Regions from separate parts of the Streptomyces sp. NPDC005805 genome, predicted to be linked through region 2. Evidence: riboswitches for the same ligand, from Rfam matches in the RefSeq annotation. Region 2 holds a riboswitch; each other region holds the start of a gene.
What was found. A riboswitch is a leader RNA that binds a small molecule or an ion and turns the genes downstream of it on or off. The one in region 2 is predicted to bind thiamine pyrophosphate.
Positions count from the first base shown of each region.

Region 1 (5,659 bases), on a different contig from region 2:
GCCGCTCATGTCGATCTCCGGGTAGAGCCCCTTGATCAGACCGGTGTTGTCGTCCGTGTTGCCGCTGAGGCTGGCCCAGCCGATGAACAGGGAGCCGAGCAGGCCGATCAGCAGCAGCGAGATCAGGGTGCCCAGGACCGCCACCGAGGTACGGGCGTTGACACCGTGGCACATGTAGAGCGCGATCAGCATGATCGCGCTGGCCCCGACCACCGCGACGATCAGCGGATTCGACCCCTCCAGGATCGCCGGCAGGATGAACAGGGTCAGCAGCGCGAACGAGGCGGCGAGCGCGATCAGCGCCATCACCCCCCGCATCCGCCCCACCAGCACCACCACCACGGCGAAGATGCCGGCCAGCAGGGCCATCGGAACCCCGCGGTCCACATCGGTGACCGAGTACTGGAGGTCGCGGGGCGCGTCCGGCGCGTACGCCACCCGGACGCCCTGGCCCTCCGCCAACTGCCGTGGCGCGTCCGGCTGGACGATCTCCGTGAACTGACGGCCCTTGTCCTTGCCGCTGGTGACCTCGACGGTGGCCCGGCCGCACTCCCCCTGCTGGGCCCGCTCCGCCTCGCGGCCCTCGGGCGCGGTCGGGTTCTCGGTCGGCGGCACCTGCCCGGCGTTGACGTCGGCGCAGTCGACCCGCTCGACGCTCACCACCCTGCCCTGCTCGATCTGCCGGTCGAAGCCGACACCGGTCCGCTCGTGGCCGGGGGTGCTGCCCGGCCAGAGCACGGCCAGTCCGACGAGGACCGCCGTCGCGAAGGGGATCAGCACCGCGGCGATGACCTTGCGGAGGTGCTGGGAGACGGGCGCGACGGGCCCGTGCGCGTGGACATGGCCGACGGCGGCGTGGTGGTCGTGAGCGGCTCCCCGGGCGGGGGGAGCGCCGTCGTCGTGGCCGTGCGGATCGGGTGGCTGCGGCGAAGAGGTCACCGGCAGATCATCGCAAGAACGGGAGGGGCCCTCTGTTCAGCGCGCCAGACATGGCGTTAGCGTGGTGGCACCTTTGCACACGCGGGAGCTCGGAGCACCGGGCTGAGAGGGCGCTGACCTCCGTCGATCGGGACGGGAAGCTGCGCCGACCGCCGAACCTGTTACCGGGTAATGCCGGCGTAGGGAGTAGGTCTCATGACCGTATCGGACGCACGCACGCCTGCCTCCAACCAGAACGACGAGGCCGGGAAGTCCATCGGCTGGCACAAGGGTTACGTCGAGGGCTCCCGCCCCGACATCCGGGTGCCGGTGCGCACAGTGCATCTCACCAACGGCAAGGACGTCACGCTCTACGACACGTCCGGGCCCTATACCGATCCCCAGGTGGAGACCGACGTCCGCCGCGGGCTGCCTCCGCTGCGCGACAACTGGATCATCGCGCGCGGCGACACCGAGGAGTACGCGGGCCGCCCCGTGCGCCCCGAGGACGACGGCATCAAGCACACCTCCCCGCGCGGCGGGCTGCGGAACCTGGACGCGGTCTTCCCCGGCCGTCCGCGCCAGCCCCGGCGCGGCCGCGGCGGGGCCGCGGTGACCCAGCTCGCGTACGCACGCCGGGGCGAGATCACGCCCGAGATGGAGTACGTGGCCGTCCGGGAGAACGTGGCGCCCGAGGTGGTGCGGGAGGAGATCGCGGCCGGCCGGGCCGTGCTGCCCGCCAACGTCAACCACCCGGAGATCGAGCCGATGATCATCGGCAAGCGGTTCCTGGTGAAGGTCAACGCCAACATCGGCAACTCCGCCGTCACCTCCTCCATCGAGGAGGAGGTCGAGAAGATGACCTGGGCGACCCGCTGGGGCGCCGACACGGTCATGGACCTGTCCACCGGCCGCAATATCCACACCACCCGCGAGTGGGTGCTGCGCAACTCCCCGGTGCCCATCGGCACCGTGCCGCTGTACCAGGCCCTGGAGAAGGTGGACGGCCGGGCCGAGGACCTGACCTGGGACATCTACAAGGACACGGTCATCGAGCAGGCGGAGCAGGGCGTCGACTACATGACGGTGCACGCCGGTGTGCTGCTGCGCTATGTCCCGCTCACCGCGCGCCGCAAGACGGGCATCGTCTCCCGCGGCGGCTCGATCATGGCCGCGTGGTGCCTGGCGCACCACAAGGAGTCCTTCCTGTACGAGAACTTCGAGGAGCTCTGCGAGATCCTCGCCGCGTACGACGTGACGTACTCCCTCGGCGACGGCCTGCGGCCCGGCTCGATCGCGGACGCCAACGACGAGGCGCAGTTCGCCGAGTTGAGGACGCTCGGCGAGCTGAACACCATCGCCAAGCGGCACAACGTGCAGACCATGATCGAGGGCCCGGGCCATGTCCCGATGCACAAGATCAAGGAGAACATCGACCTCCAGCAGGAGATCTGCGAGGAGGCGCCGTTCTACACCCTGGGCCCGCTGACCACCGATGTCGCCCCGGCGTACGACCACATCACCTCGGGCATCGGCGCGGCCATGATCGCCTGGTGGGGCACCGCGATGCTCTGCTACGTCACCCCCAAGGAGCACCTGGGGCTGCCGGACCGCGACGACGTGAAGACCGGTGTGATCACCTACAAGATCGCGGCGCACGCGGCGGACCTGGCGAAGGGGCACCCGGGCGCCCAGGAGTGGGACGACGCGCTCTCCGACGCCCGCTTCGAGTTCCGCTGGGAGGACCAGTTCAACCTGGCCCTCGACCCGGACACGGCGCGGGAGTTCCACGACGAGACGCTGCCCGCGGAGCCGGCGAAGACCGCGCACTTCTGCTCGATGTGCGGGCCGAAGTTCTGCTCGATGAAGATCTCCCAGGACATCCGGCGCAAGCACGGCGGCAGCCAGGAGGAGATCGAGGCGGGGATGGCGGAGAAGTCCGCGGAGTTCGCCGCGGCGGGCAACCGGGTCTATCTGCCGCTGGCGGACTGACCGGCGCACCGGGCCCCGGGGGAGCCGCCGCCTCCGGCCCCGTCTCCGGCCCCGGCACCGGCCGCCGCCCCGCCGCGACCTGGGCGGGGCGCGGGCGGTCAGTCCGGCTGGTGTTCCGGGCCGCCGAAGTCGGGGCTGGAGAAGTCCGGGCTGCTGAAGGTCGGCCGGCGGTCCGTGCTCCGGCCCTCGGCGGGGCTGGAGAAGTCCGGACCGCTGTAGCCGATCTTCGGTATCCGGCTCGTGGAACGCGGCGGGTCCACGGCCGTCTTCGCGGGCCGCTGCTCCGCGAGGGCCGCGCGCAGGAAGGGCAGCATGCCCCGGTGCAGCAGCGCTTCGCACCAGGCGTCCCGGGCGAGGGCCACCTCCTCGGGCACCCGGTCCGGCCCGCCGCCGTCGGCGACATGGCTGGCGTCGTTGCGCAGCGCCGTGAGCAGCAGGGCGACGGCGGCCACCAGGATCGCGGCGGCGGTGAGCGCGCCGAACACCCAGCCGGTCGACAGCAGGGTGTCGGCGAAGGGCGGCGGCGGGCTGAGCATCTTCAGCAGATAGCCGACGATCAGCAGGATCGCCGCCGCGGTGCCGGCCAGTAGCGGGGCGAGGACGGCGGCCACCGCCGCCACGCCCGCGCCCGCCTCCCCGGCCCCGCCGACGGCGGGCGCGAGGACGCCCGCGGCCGTGGCGGAGCGGCTCTCGGCGCGCAGCTTCACGTACTGGTCGTACTCGGCCGCCGCGGCGGCCGTGATCAGGGCCGTCGCGTTCAGGGCCGTGGCGCGCAGCTGTTCACTGGTCAGGCGCGCTCCCACGGTGGCCGGATCCCGGTCCTCGTGGGCGGTGCGCAGTGCCTCGGCGAGGACCCGCTCATAGTCGGCGCGGTCCTCGTTCAGCAGGTGCGGAGCGCTGTTCATGTGCATCCCCCGATGCTCCGTAGGGCCGGATCGACCGGTGGGGACCGGGCAGTCGGGCGGAAACGGAGGAGAGCCTGCTACGGATGACCCGATGGTAGAGCGGTTCCGGCGCAGGGTGACAGAGGGTTTCCGTAAATCGCCTGTGGGGAAGCGGATCAGTCCTGCAAGGGGAGCTGTTGCACCAGAAGCTTTCCGGCCATGGTCACTCCGCCGTCCATCGCGATGGCGAGACCGTCCGCGTAGACGTGCGGTCCCTCGACCGCCGGGCGCTCGCCGTCCTCGCCGTCCTCGGTGCCCACTTCGCCGAGGAGGTAGGGGATCGGGCTGTGGCCGTGCACCACGCGGCTGCCGCCGTAGGCCGCGAGCAGCTCGCGCACGGCGTCGGGGCCGCCCTCGTCGCGGAAGGCGAAGCGCTTGGTGAACTTGCGGAACAGGTCCCAGCACTGGTCGGCGTCGTTGGCCGTCAGGACCTCGTGTACGGCGTCGTTGACGTCCTCGACGGTGGAGCCGTAGTCCAGGTACGCGGTGGTGTCCGAGTGCAGCAGCAGGTGGCCGTCCTCCTCGACGATGGCGTCGAGGCGGGACATCCACTGGAGATGGACGTCCTGGAGGCGGTCCATGTCGTACTTCTGGCCGCCGTTGAGGAGCCAGGCGGCCTGGAAGGTGGCGGTGCCGGCGCCGGAGTTGACCGGGGTGTCGCCGAAGCGCTTGGCGCCGAGGAGCAGCAGCTCGTGGTTGCCCATGAGGGCCTTGCAGTACCCGCCGGCGGCCGCGGCCTCGGCGGAGAGGCGCATGACCAGGTCGATGACGCCGATGCCGTCGGGGCCCCGGTCGGTGAAGTCGCCGAGGAACCAGAGCCGGGCGTTGCCCGCGGCCCAGTGGAGGTCGGCGTCGATCAGGCCCTTCTCGGCGAGGGCCGCGACGAGTTCCTCCAGGTAGCCGTGGACGTCCCCGACGACGTAGAGGGGGCCGAGGCCGCCGTTCGCGGCGGGCGCGGGCTGCTCCTCGGGGTCGACGACGACCTGGACGGTGTCGCCGGGGCCGCCGCCGCTGCCGATCACCGGGAGGTTGCGCTCGGTGGGGGTGTAGCCCTCGGGGGTCTCGCCGTCGGGGAAGGCGTTGCCCGGGTGGGCGGCGTGTCCGGGGTCCACGGACTGCGACTGCACGGGCACCTGCGCGTACGGGGGTACGCGGAAGTCGCGCAGTGTCGCCGTCCGCACCACGGGTCCTTGACCGGCCCCCTGAGTCATCGACCCCTCCACCACCGTCGCGCCGCCGTTCACCTCTCGGCCCAGCCTGGTCGGGGTGGTCCGCGGTGTCGTTCGCCCATCATAGGAATGAGCCAGGCGGTGTGTGACGCACCAGGGGTGATGAATCGTGCCGCACCCCTGGTTCATCGACTGTTTCATCCCAATTGAGAAGGTCCGGACCTGGGTCGTGTCCGGAACGTCTCGCCTGGTTCGCGGCGTCCGGGCGAACGGCACGACCTTCCGGACACTCCCTGGGGCAGGAGGTGTCCGGCCCTGGTCCGGCGGACAACTCCCGCACACGACTCAGCCCTTCTCCGGGGACCGCGGCGCGCTGACGGTGGTACGCGGAGGGCGGCGCTGGGAGGAGGTCCTGACGATCAGTTCGGTCGGTATCACCTGTTCGATGGGCCCGTCGTGCTCCACGCCCTCGATGGCGTCGATCAGGAGCTGGACCACCGCGGTGCCGATGCGGCGGGGCTTGAGGGACAGGGTGGTGATCGGCGGCTCGGTCGCGGCGTACACGACCGACTCGCTGCAGCACACCAGCAGCAGGTCCTCGGGCACTCGCAGGCCGTAGCGCCGGGCGGCGGCCAG
Region 1 covers NZ_JBEXXN010000001.1:252,531-258,189, forward strand. Annotated here, with positions in the region: gene ABZ457_RS01185 (YibE/F family protein) at 1-939, opposite strand, end outside; TPP riboswitch at 1,011-1,142, shown strand; gene thiC (phosphomethylpyrimidine synthase ThiC) at 1,135-2,910, shown strand; gene ABZ457_RS01195 (hypothetical protein) at 3,009-3,821, opposite strand; gene ABZ457_RS01200 (metallophosphoesterase) at 3,971-5,065, opposite strand; gene ABZ457_RS01205 (LacI family DNA-binding transcriptional regulator) at 5,369-5,659, opposite strand, start outside.
Region 1: linked by a shared signal. The riboswitch ahead of thiC (phosphomethylpyrimidine synthase ThiC) and the one ahead of ABZ457_RS14475 (thiamine ABC transporter substrate-binding protein) in region 2 are both predicted to bind thiamine pyrophosphate.

Region 2 (5,659 bases):
AGCCCGGCCCGGGGCCGGGCTCGCGGCCCGGGCCCCGGTCCGTGGCGGGGTCTACTTCAGGACGAGCGAGGACCACGACCGGACCCACTGCTCGCGCTTGCCGGCGATCGTGGCGGGCGCGACGGTCTCGGGCTCGTCCACGACCACGCCGTGCTCGGTGAACAGCTCGGGCAGCTTCGCGTCGGAGACGACCGGGTGGACGAACATGTTGAGCGGCATGTCCTCCTGGAAGGTCCTGGAGACCAGGAAGTCCAGGAGCGCCTTGCCGCCCTTCTCGTTCTTCGCGCCGTCGAGCAGGCCCGCGAACTCGATCTGCCGGAAGCAGGTCCCGGTGGCGACGCCGGTGGGCGCCTCCTTCGGCTGCGGCTCCGCGTACAGGACCTCGACGGGCGGGCTGGAGGCGTAGGAGACGACGAGCGGGCGGTCCGCCCCGGCCTTCCTGCCGCCGGCCGAGCCGGAGAACTCCTCGTTGTACGCCTGCTCCCAGCCGTCGACGACCTTGACGCCGTTGGCCTTCAGCTTCTTCCAGTAGTCCTGCCAGCCGTCCTCGCCGAAGGCGCCGACGCTGCCCAGCAGGAAGCCGAGTCCGGGCGAGGAGGTGGCGGCGTTCTCGACCACCAGGAGGTTCTTGTACGCGGGCTTCGCGAGGTCGGCGAAGGTCTTCGGCGGGGCGAGCTTCTTCTCCGCGAAGTACTTCTTGTCGTAGTTGACGCAGACATCGCCGGTGTCGACGGGCGTGACCCGGTGCTTGTCCTTGTCAAGCTGCACCTCGGGCGCCACGCGGTCCAGGCCCTTCGCCTCGTAGGGCGTGAACAGGTCGTTGTCGAGGGCGCGGGAGAGCAGGGTGTTGTCGACGCCGAAGAAGACGTCGCCCTGCGGGGAGCCCTTGGTGAGGATCTCCTTGTTGAGCGCGGTGCCGGCGTCCCCGCTCTTGAGGATCTTCACGGTGTAGCCGGTCCGCTTGGTGAACTCCTTGAGGACGGCCTCGGAGGCCGCGAAGGACTCGTGGGTGACCAGGGTGACGGTCTTGGACCCGGCCCCGTCGCCGCTGCCCTTGTCCTCGGAGCCGTTGCCGCAGGCCGCGAGGGAGGTGATGCCCAGGGCGGCGGCGAGGGCCGTGCCGACGGCACGGCGAAGCTGGCTGTTCATGGTGTGCTGACTCCCTACGCCGGTATGACCCGGATCAGGTCCGAGGGTCTGCGGCCGTGCCGCACTCTCAGCGCTGTGGTGCGCTCCCCTGTCGGAATGTTTCGTTGTGTCGGCCGTCCGCGCCGTGCTCCGGCGCGAACGGGGTCGTCCGCTCAGCCGCTGTTCATCTGTGCGAACGTACAGGGCGCACAGTATCAGCCACCTTCGCCGGGCCCCGGCCGGGCCGGGGGCCTCAGCGCTCGTGGGCCGCGAGCTGCCCGCACGCCCCGTCGATCTCCTGCCCGCGGGTGTCCCGGACGGTGACCGGGACGCCGTGCGCGGCGATCGCCTCGACGAAGGCCCGCTCGTCCTCGGGACGGGAGGCGGTCCACTTGGAGCCCGGGGTCGGGTTGAGCGGGATCAGGTTGACGTGCACCCGCTTGCCCTTGAGGAGGCGGCCGAGGAGGTCACCGCGCCAGGCCTGGTCGTTGATGTCCCGGATGAGGGCGTACTCGATGGAGATGCGGCGGCCGGACTTCTCCGCGTACTCCCAGGCCGCGTCGAGGACTTCGCGGACCTTCCAGCGGGTGTTCACCGGCACCAGGGTGTCGCGCAGCTCGTCGTCGGGGGCGTGCAGGGAGACGGCGAGGCGGCACTTGAAGCCCTCGTCGGCGAAGCGCAGCATGGCCGGCACCAGGCCGACGGTGGAGACGGTGATCCCGCGCTGGGAGAGGCCGAGGCCGTCCGGCTCGGGGTCGGTGAGCCGGCGGATGGCGCCGACGACCCGCTTGTAGTTGGCCAGCGGCTCGCCCATGCCCATGAAGACGATGTTCGACAGCCGGGCGGGGCCGCCGGGGACCTCGCCGTCGCGCAGGGCGCGCATGCCGTCGACGATCTGGTGCACGATCTCGGCCGTGGACAGGTTGCGGTCCAGCCCGGCCTGGCCGGTGGCGCAGAACGGGCAGTTCATCCCGCAGCCGGCCTGCGAGGAGATGCACATGGTGACCCGGTCCGGGTAGCGCATCAGCACGGACTCGACGAGGGTGCCGTCGTGCAGGCGCCAGAGGGTCTTGCGGGTGGTGTCGTCGTCGCAGGAGATATGGCGGACGACCGACATCAGGTCGGGCAGCAGCTCCCCGGCGAGCTTCTCGCGGGCGGCGGCGGGGATGTCGGTCCACTGCGCGGGGTCGTGCACGTACCGGGCGAAGTAGTGCGTCGACAACTGCTTTGCGCGGAACGGCTTCTCGCCGATCGCGGCGACGGCCTCCTTCCGCTCGGCGGGCGTGAGGTCGGCGAGGTGCCGCGGCGGCTTCTTGGCTCCGCGGGGCGCGACGAAAGTGAGTTCTCCGGGCTTGGGCATGGTGCTACCAGTGTCGCAGAGATGAGAGTGAGGACCCGCCGCCCTGTGGACGACGGGCCCTCGCCCACAGAAGCGCAGGTCAGCCCGTGCCGACGAAGATCACTAGGAGCAGCCAGACCACGGGCGCGGTCGGCAGGAGGGAGTCGAGGCGGTCCATGATGCCGCCGTGGCCGGGGAGGAGGGTGCCCATGTCCTTGATGCCCAGGTCGCGCTTGATCATCGACTCGCCGAGGTCGCCCAGCGTCGCGCTGGCCGCCACCGCAAGACCCAGCAGCAGGCCCTGCCACCAGGCGCCGCCGTCCACCAGGAACTGCATGCACAGCGCGCCCGCCGCCATCGCGAAGCCCACCGCGCCGAGCAGCCCCTCGCGGGTCTTCCCGGGGCTGATGCGCGGGGCGAGCTTGTGCTTGCCGAAGCGCCAGCCGACCGCGTACGCGCCGGTGTCGCTGACGATGGTGAGCACCAGGAAGGTGAGCACCCGCTGCGGGCCGTCGTCGGCGGCGAGCATCATCGCCACGAAGGTGGCCAGGAACGGGACGTAGAAGGCGGCGAAGACACCGGCCGTGACGTCCTTGAGGTAGCCCTCGGGCGGTTCGGTCATCCGCCACACGAGGACGGCGAGCGCGGTCAGCGCCATGGCCACCCAGGCGCCCTCCGCCCCCCGGAGGTAGCCGGCCACCACCATGGCCGCGCCGCCGACGGCGAGGGGCACCAGCGGCGCCTTGATCTGCTTGCGCTCCTGGAGGCGGGTGGTGAGCTCCCACAGCCCGACGACGACGGCGACCGCTATCACGCCGATGAACACGGCCTTGACGAAGAAGAGCGAGGCGACGATCACGGCGCCGAGCCCGACCCCGACCCCTATGGCCGCCCGCAGGTCCCGGCCGGCGCGCTTCTTGCCCGTCGGGTGCGCGGGCATCGGGGGCGGCGGCTGCTGGGCGTGCTGCCGGGCCTCGTCCTGCGGCGGCTGCGACGGGCCCCCGGAGGGCCGCGGCGCGGCCGGCGGGGGCTGGTGCGCGGCCGACGGCGGGGTGGACATGGGCTCCTGCGGATTCTCGTCACGGAACAGGGGGCCGCCGGGCCGGGCGGCTCCCTCCTCGGGGCCCCCGCGGCGGCCGTGACGGCCGCCGGGGCGGTTTGCGGACTGGGCGTCTCTCCCTGCGTCGGGAAAGTCCGGCACGATGGGCATGGGCCGAGTCTGCTGTGCGTCGTGCCCATCGCGGGCAGGACCCGCCGGGAGGGGCCCCTGGTCGGGCGGTGGCCAGGCACCGGCGTATCCCGCGCCGGCGGAGGCCCCCCAGGAAGAGTCGTTCATCAGACCTCGAGCAGCTCGGCTTCCTTGTGCTTGAGCAGCTCGTCCACCTGCGTCACGTACTTCGCGGTGGTGTCGTCGAGCTCCTTCTCCGCACGCCGGCCCTCGTCCTCGCCGACCTCGCCGTCCTTGACGAACTTGTCGATGGTCTCCTTGGCCTTGCGGCGGACGGCGCGGATCGAGATCTTCGCGTCCTCGCTCTTGGTCTTGGCGACCTTGATGAACTCCTTGCGGCGGTCCTGCGTGAGCTCCGGGAAGACCACGCGGATGATGTTGCCGTCGTTGCTCGGGTTGACGCCGAGGTCGGAGTCGCGGATGGCCTGCTCGATGTTGCGCAGCGCGGACTTGTCGAACGGCGTGACGACGGCCATCCGCGGCTCGGGCACCGAGAAGGAGGCGAGCTGGTTGATCGGGGTCAGGGCACCGTAGTAGTCCGCCACGATCTTGTTGAACATCGCCGGGTGCGCACGTCCGGTACGGATCGCGGCGAAGTCGTCCTTGGCGACCAGGACGGCCTTCTCCATCTTCTCCTCGGCCTCGAGGAGGGTCTCTTCGATCACCACTTGCTCCTGCGTGTCTTGAGTTGGGCCCGGCATCCCACTGGGCCGTCGGAACCTGCGTCGCGTGTTCCCTGCACGGTGTCCGACCGGCAGGACTTTGTCCATCCCCGGAAGTCGCCCCCCGGGGCCCGGGGATCAGACCCGGGTGTCGCGGTCGCTCACGAGCGTGCCGATCTTCTCACCCTTCACCGCGCGGGCGATATTGCCCTCGGCGAGGAGTTCGAAGACGAGGATCGGCAGGGCGTTGTCACGGCAGAGCGTGATGGCCGTGGCGTCGGCGACCTTGAGGTTGCGGGAGAGGACCTCGCCGTACTCCAGGGCGTCGAAGCGGACCGCGTCGGGGTTCGCCTTGGGGTCGGAGTCGTAGACGCCGTCGACGCCGTTCTTGCCCATCAGCAGGGCCTCGGCGTCGATCTCCAGGGCGCGCTGGGCGGCCGTGGTGTCGGTGGAGAAGTAGGGCATGCCCATACCGGCGCCGAAGATGACGACGCGGCCCTTCTCCAGGTGGCGCACGGCGCGCAGCGGGATGTACGGCTCGGCGACCTGGCCCATGGTGATGGCGGTCTGGACGCGGGAGTCGATGCCCTCCTTCTCCAGGAAGTCCTGGAGGGCGAGGCAGTTCATGACGGTGCCCAGCATGCCCATGTAGTCGGAGCGCGCCCGGTCCATGCCGCGCTGCTGGAGCTCGGCGCCGCGGAAGAAGTTGCCGCCGCCGATCACGATCGCGATCTCCGCGCCGTCGCGGACGACCGCGGCGATCTCGCGTGCGATGGCGTGCACGACGTCGGGGTCGACGCCCAGGCCGGTGCCGCCGGAGAACGCCTCTCCGGACAGCTTCAGCATGAAGCGGCCGGCCTTCTTGCCGTGGTTGTCGTCGCCTGTAGCGGCGCCCTGATTCATGGGGATCTCCTCGTGCACATACGAAGAAGGCCATTGCCCTGGGGTCCTTGCGGTTTCCCGTACGGCAATGGCCTCCTCGTCAGATCTGCGGTCGTCCGGCGCGGGCGCGGACGACTGCCTCAGACCCTACCGGGGTCCGGTGTCCGTCGCGTACGGACTCAGATGCCGACCTTGATGCGGCTGAAGCGCTTCAGGCTGACGCCGGCCTCGTCCAGGATCTGCTGAACGGTCTTCTTGTTGTCCAGCGCGTAGGGCTGGCCGAGGAGGGTGGCCTCCTTGAAGAAGCCGTTGACGCGACCCTCGACGATCTTCGGGAGGGCGGCCTCGGGCTTGCCCTCGGCGCGGGTGGTCTCCTCGGCGACGCGGCGCTCGGACTCGACGACCTCGGCCGGGACGTCC
Region 2 covers NZ_JBEXXN010000021.1:37,278-42,936, forward strand. Annotated here, with positions in the region: gene ABZ457_RS14475 (thiamine ABC transporter substrate-binding protein) at 52-1,149, opposite strand; TPP riboswitch at 1,144-1,249, opposite strand; gene rlmN (23S rRNA (adenine(2503)-C(2))-methyltransferase RlmN) at 1,382-2,488, opposite strand; gene ABZ457_RS14485 (phosphatidate cytidylyltransferase) at 2,568-3,803, opposite strand; gene frr (ribosome recycling factor) at 3,803-4,360, opposite strand; gene pyrH (UMP kinase) at 4,496-5,260, opposite strand; gene tsf (translation elongation factor Ts) at 5,419-5,659, opposite strand, start outside.

Region 3 (5,659 bases), on a different contig from region 2:
TACGCGAGGACCGCCGTCTTCAGCGGGACCAGCGGGTCCGCCGCCCGGGCCGGGGCCAGCCGGGCGCCCGAGGCGATCAGCCTGCGCCCCTGGGCCAGGTCGCGCGGCCGGTCGACGGCGAGGAGGGCCACCAGGGCGCCCTCGCGCAGCCAGAGCGCCGACCACTGCGCGTCCCGCTCCGGGTCGCCGCGCCACAGCAGGGTGTCGGCGGCCGGGTGGTGCCCGGCGTACTGGACGAAGCGGCCGAACTGCTCGGACCAGAAGTACGGGACCGGGTCGTACGCCTCCGGCTCCCCGCCGGTGACCGCCGCGGCCACGGTCCGGGGGCCCTGGAGGGCGTTGTCCCAGTGGTGCACCAGGAGCCGGTCGCCGTAGCGGGCGGACGGGTAGGAGGCGCAGTCGCCCACCGCGTAGACATCGGGGGCCGAGGTGCGCAGACGGCTGTCGGCGACCACCTCCCCGGCCGCGCCCAGCGCGATGCCGCTCCCCGCGAGGGCGCCGGTCGAGGGCCGGGCGCCGATGCCGACGACCACGGCCCCGGCCGGGATCCGGCGCCCGGACGCGAGGAGGACCGCGCCCTCCTCCACGGCCGCGACCCGTTCCCCGGTGAGGAGCCGGACGCCCGCCTCCGCGTACCAGCGGGCCATGGGCGCGGCGGCCTCGGCGGGCAGGGACCCGGCGAGCGGCCGGTCGGCGGCCTCCACCACGGTGACCGCGCAGCCCGCCTCCCGGGCGGCGGTGGCGAACTCGGCGCCGATCCAGCCCGCCCCGACCACCACGATCTCGTGCCGGCGCTCCAGCACCGGGCGCAGCCGGTCGGCGTCGTCGAGGGTGCGCAGCAGATGGACGCCGGGGACGCCCTCGGCGCCGGGCAGGGACACGGGTTCGGCGCCGGTGGCCAGCACCAGCACGTCATAGGGGACGGGCCCGGCCTCGGTGTCGACCTCGTGGTCCCCGGGGCGGACGCCGGTGACCTCGCAGCCGAGGCGGAGGTCCACGCCGAGTTCGTCGAAGTCGATGTCGAAGGCGGAGCTCTCGGCGGTGCCCAGCAGGATCGCCTTGGACAGGGGCGGGCGGTCGTAGGGCTGGTGGGGTTCGGCGCCGATCAGGACGACCTCGCCCCCGAAACCGGCCTCGCGCAGGGCGACGGCGCTCTGCACACCGGCCATCCCCGCGCCGACGACGACCACCCGCCGCTCGTTCATCCGCTCGCCCGCCGTCCGCTCGTCCACCCGGCCACCCTAACGATCTGACGCTCCATCAGGAGAGCGGTTCCTCGACGACGCTGGTGCCGCTGCCCTCCCGGGACTCCCACTCCCAGCTCTCGTCCAGCCGCACCCGCCCGTCCGGCAGCTCACTCGCGGTGGAGACGCAGTGCCCGGAGGAGGTCGTGCCGTCCGTCCTCAACTGCACATAACGGAAGTCGAGCCGGTCGCCCTCCCGGGTCCCGACGAGGTGGCCGCGCACCACGTCCCCGCCCGCGTACTCGGCCCAGACCCGCCCGCTCTCCTCGTGGTAGGTGAACCGGGTGCGGGTGCCGACCTGCCCGGGGGCCTGGTCGGCGACGGGGACGAGCACCAGCCCGTCGAGCGATCTCACCATGCGGTCGCGCCTCCTGTGCCGTGGTCCCCGCGGCCCGGCGGCTCCCTTACCGGGGCCGGGGACGGGGCGTTAGGGTGGCCACCGTAAGGCACTCGCGGGAGCCCGGACGCACCGGGCTGAGAGGGGGGCTGGCCGGCCCCCGACCGTACGAACCTGATCCGGGTCATGCCGGCGAAGGGAGGGGCTGGACACCCATGTCCCGTACAGCGGACACGGACACAGCGGACACGGACACGACGACCGCGGCGGACGCGGCGATCACGGCGGACGCGGCACGCGCGCCGGACGTCCTCGTCGTCGGCGGTGGCGTCATCGGGCTGGTGACCGCCTGGCGCACCGCGCAACGCGGGCTCACCGTCACCGTCGTGGACCCCGAACCGGGCGGCGGGGCCGCCCAGGTCGCGGCGGGCATGCTCGCGGCCGTCACCGAACTCCACTACGGCGAGCAGACCCTGCTCGCGCTCAACCTCGAATCGGCCCGCCGCTACCCGGCGTTCGTCGCGGAGCTGGAGGAGGCGAGCGGCCAGGACACCGGCTACCGGTCCTGCGGCACCCTCGCCGTGGCCCTGGACGCGGACGACCGGGCGCATCTGCGGGAACTGCACGCGCTCCAGACCCGCTCCGGCCTCACCTCCACCTGGCTGACCGGGCGCGAGTGCCGGCGGCTGGAGCCGATGCTCGCGCCCGGGGTGCGCGGCGGGCTGCGCGTCGACGGGGACCACCAGGTCGACCCCCGGCGGCTCGCCGCCGCCCTGGTCACCGCCTGCCGCCGGGCGGGCGTCGGCTTCGTGCGCGGCTGGGCGGAGCGGTTGACGGTGGCGCACGACCGCGCCACGGGTGTGGTCCTCGCCGACGGGACCGCGCTGGCGGCCGGCCGGGTGGTGCTCGCGGGCGGCAGCCTCAGCTGCCGGCTCGGCGGGGTGCCGCCCCAGGCGCTGCCCCCGGTGCGCCCGGTCAAGGGCCAGGTGCTGCGGCTGGAGGTGCCCCGCGCGTACGCGCCGTTCCTCTCCCGGACGGTGCGGGCGGTGGTGCGCGGCAGCCATGTGTACCTGGTGCCCCGCGAGTCCGGCGAGCTGGTCGTCGGGGCCACCAGCGAGGAGCTGGGCTGGGACACCACGGTCACGGCCGGCGGGGTCTACGAACTCCTCCGCGACGCCCATGAGCTGGTGCCCGGGATCACCGAACTCCCGCTGGTCGAGACCCGCGCGGGGCTGCGGCCCGGCTCCCCCGACAACGCCCCGCTGCTGGGGCCGACCGCGCTGCCCGGACTGCTGCTGGCCACGGGTCACCACCGCAACGGCGTGCTGCTCACCCCGGTGACCGGCGATGTCCTCGCGACCGTCCTCACCGACGGCGAACTGCCCGCGCACGCACGGCCGTTCGGCCCCGGCCGCTTCGCCCCCGTACGACAGGAACAGCCCGTATGAACACCCCCGAGAACGCACCCCCGGCCCCCGCCGCCTCCCCGACGGTCTCCGTGACCGTCTCCGTGAACGGCGAGGCCCGGGAGCTGGCCGCCGGGACCACCCTGGACGCGGTCGTCGCCACCCTGAGCGCCGCGCCCGCCGGGGTGGCGGCGGCGGTGAACGAGACCGTGGTGCCGCGCGGCGCGTGGGCGGCCACCCGGCTCGGCGCGGGCGACCGCGTCGAGGTCCTCACCGCGGTCCAGGGAGGCTGAGCGCCATGGCGGACGACCGGCTCGTCATCGGCGGCGAGTCCTTCGCCTCCCGGTTGATCATGGGCACCGGCGGGGCGCCCAGCCTGGAGGTCCTGGAGCGCTCCCTGATCGCCAGTGGCACCGAGCTGACCACGGTCGCGATGCGGCGGCTGGACCCGACCGTGCAGGGCTCGGTGCTCTCCGTGCTCAGCCGGCTCGGCATCCGGGTGCTGCCGAACACGGCGGGCTGCTTCACCGCGGGCGAGGCCGTGCTCACCGCGCGTCTGGCCCGGGAGGCGCTGGGCACGGACTGGATCAAGCTGGAGGTCGTGGCGGACGAGCGGACCCTCCTCCCGGACGGCTCCGAGCTGCTGGACGCGGCCGAGACCCTGGTCGACGACGGCTTCACCGTGCTCCCGTACACCAACGACGACCCGGTGCTGGCCCGCCGGCTGGAGGACGCGGGCTGCGCGGCGATCATGCCGCTGGGCTCGCCGATCGGCTCCGGGCTCGGCATCCGCAATCCGCACAACTTCCAGCTCATCGTCGAGCAGGCGGGCGTCCCGGTGATCCTGGACGCGGGCGCCGGAACGGCCTCGGACGCGGCCCTGGCGATGGAACTGGGCTGCGACGCGGTGATGCTGGCCTCGGCCGTGACCCGGGCGCAGGAGCCGGCGCTGATGGCGGAGGCGATGCGGCACGCGGTGGAGGCGGGCCGGCTGGCCCGGCGGGCGGGGCGCATCCCCCGCCGGCACTTCGCCGAGGCGTCCTCCCCAACCGAGGGGCTCGCCGCGCTGGGCCACGACCCGGAACGCCCGGCGTTCTGACCGCCCCCGGACGCGGACCGGGGCGGACCCGGGCGCAAGGACGTCCCGGGCCCGGCCCGCGCGGAAGGGGCGTGCGTCACAGGTACGCTGCAGGTGCGTACCGGAGCGGCGGGGGTGTCCTGACCGGCTCGTAGACTCTGCTGCGTGGACACGACCCTCCAGGACCCTCTCGTCGGGCAGGTGCTCGACGGCCGCTACCGCGTCGACGAGCGCATCGCCGTCGGCGGCATGGCCACGGTCTACCGGGCCGTCGACACCCGGCTCGACCGGGTGCTCGCGCTCAAGGTGATGCACCCGGACCTCGCGGCCGACGCGACCTTCGTCGAGCGCTTCATCCGCGAGGCCAAGTCCGTCGCGCACCTGGCCCACCCCAATGTCGTCGGCGTCTTCGACCAGGGCGCCGAGGGCGCGTACGTGTATCTCGCGATGGAGTACGTCGAGGGCTGCACCCTGCGCGATGTGCTGCGCGAGCGGGGCGCGCTGCCGCCGCGGGCCGCCCTGGACATCCTGGAGCCGGTCCTCGCCGCACTGGGCGCGGCCCACCGGGCCGGGTTCGTGCACCGCGACATGAAGCCGGAGAACGTCCTGATAGGGGACGACGGCCGGGTGAAGGTGGCGGACTTCGGCCTGGTCCGGGCGGTCGGCTCGGTGACGAGCACCACCGGCTCGGTCCTCGGCACGGTCTCCTATCTGGCCCCCGAGCAGATCGAGTACGGCACCGCCGACACCCGGGCGGACGTGTACGCCTGCGGCGTGATGCTCTACGAGATGCTCACGGGCTCCAAGCCGCACGGCGGCGACACCCCCGCCCAGGTCCTCTATCTGCACCTCAACGAGGACGTGCCCGCCCCCTCGGCCCTGGTCCCGGGCCTCGCCGTGGATCTGGACGAGCTGGTCGCCGGGTCCACCGCCCGCAACCCCGACCTCCGCCCGTACGACGCGGTGGCCCTGCTCGCGGGCGCCCGCGAGGTCCGCGCGGCCCTGTCCGAGGAGCAGCTCGACGCCGTCCCGCCGCAGGCCCGCTCCGGGCCGGGGACGGGCGCCCCGGGCGACGAGAGCACCGATGTGCTGCCGCGCACGGCGGCCCGGAGCGAGCGCACCGATGTGCTGCCGCGCACCGCCTCCGGCCCGGAGCCGGCCGACGGGGTGCACCGCACGGCCCGCCTCGGCTCGGTCGCGCCGCCGGACACCCCGCCGCGCACCGGCCGCCGCCGTCCGGGCCTGCCGCTGCCCCGGCGGGGTCTGCCCGCCGTGGTCCTGATCGTCCTCGCCGTGCTGGGCGTGGGCGCCGGGGTCTGGTACATCAACTCGGGCCAGTTCACCCGCGTCCCGTCCCTGATCGGGACGACGGAGGCGGAGGCCCGGGCCAAGCTGGAGAAGGCCGGGCTGGACGCGGGCGCGGTGCAGCGCCGGTTCAGCGAGTCGGTGCCGCGCGGCTCGGTGCTGGGCACCGACCCGGCGGCGAACGAGCGCATCCGCGGCAACGGCTCCGTCACCCTGATCCTGTCCCGGGGCCCCCGGATCGTGGAGGTCCCGGCCGTGGCGGGCAAGCCGCTCGCCGAGGCGCGGGAGG
Region 3 covers NZ_JBEXXN010000016.1:73,610-79,268, forward strand. Annotated here, with positions in the region: gene ABZ457_RS11940 (FAD-dependent oxidoreductase) at 1-1,205, opposite strand, end outside; gene ABZ457_RS11945 (hypothetical protein) at 1,261-1,602, opposite strand; TPP riboswitch at 1,687-1,799, shown strand; gene thiO (glycine oxidase ThiO) at 1,797-3,029, shown strand; gene thiS (sulfur carrier protein ThiS) at 3,026-3,280, shown strand; gene ABZ457_RS11960 (thiazole synthase) at 3,286-4,086, shown strand; gene pknB (Stk1 family PASTA domain-containing Ser/Thr kinase) at 4,231-5,659, shown strand, end outside.
Region 3: linked by a shared signal. The riboswitch ahead of thiO (glycine oxidase ThiO) and the one ahead of ABZ457_RS14475 (thiamine ABC transporter substrate-binding protein) in region 2 are both predicted to bind thiamine pyrophosphate.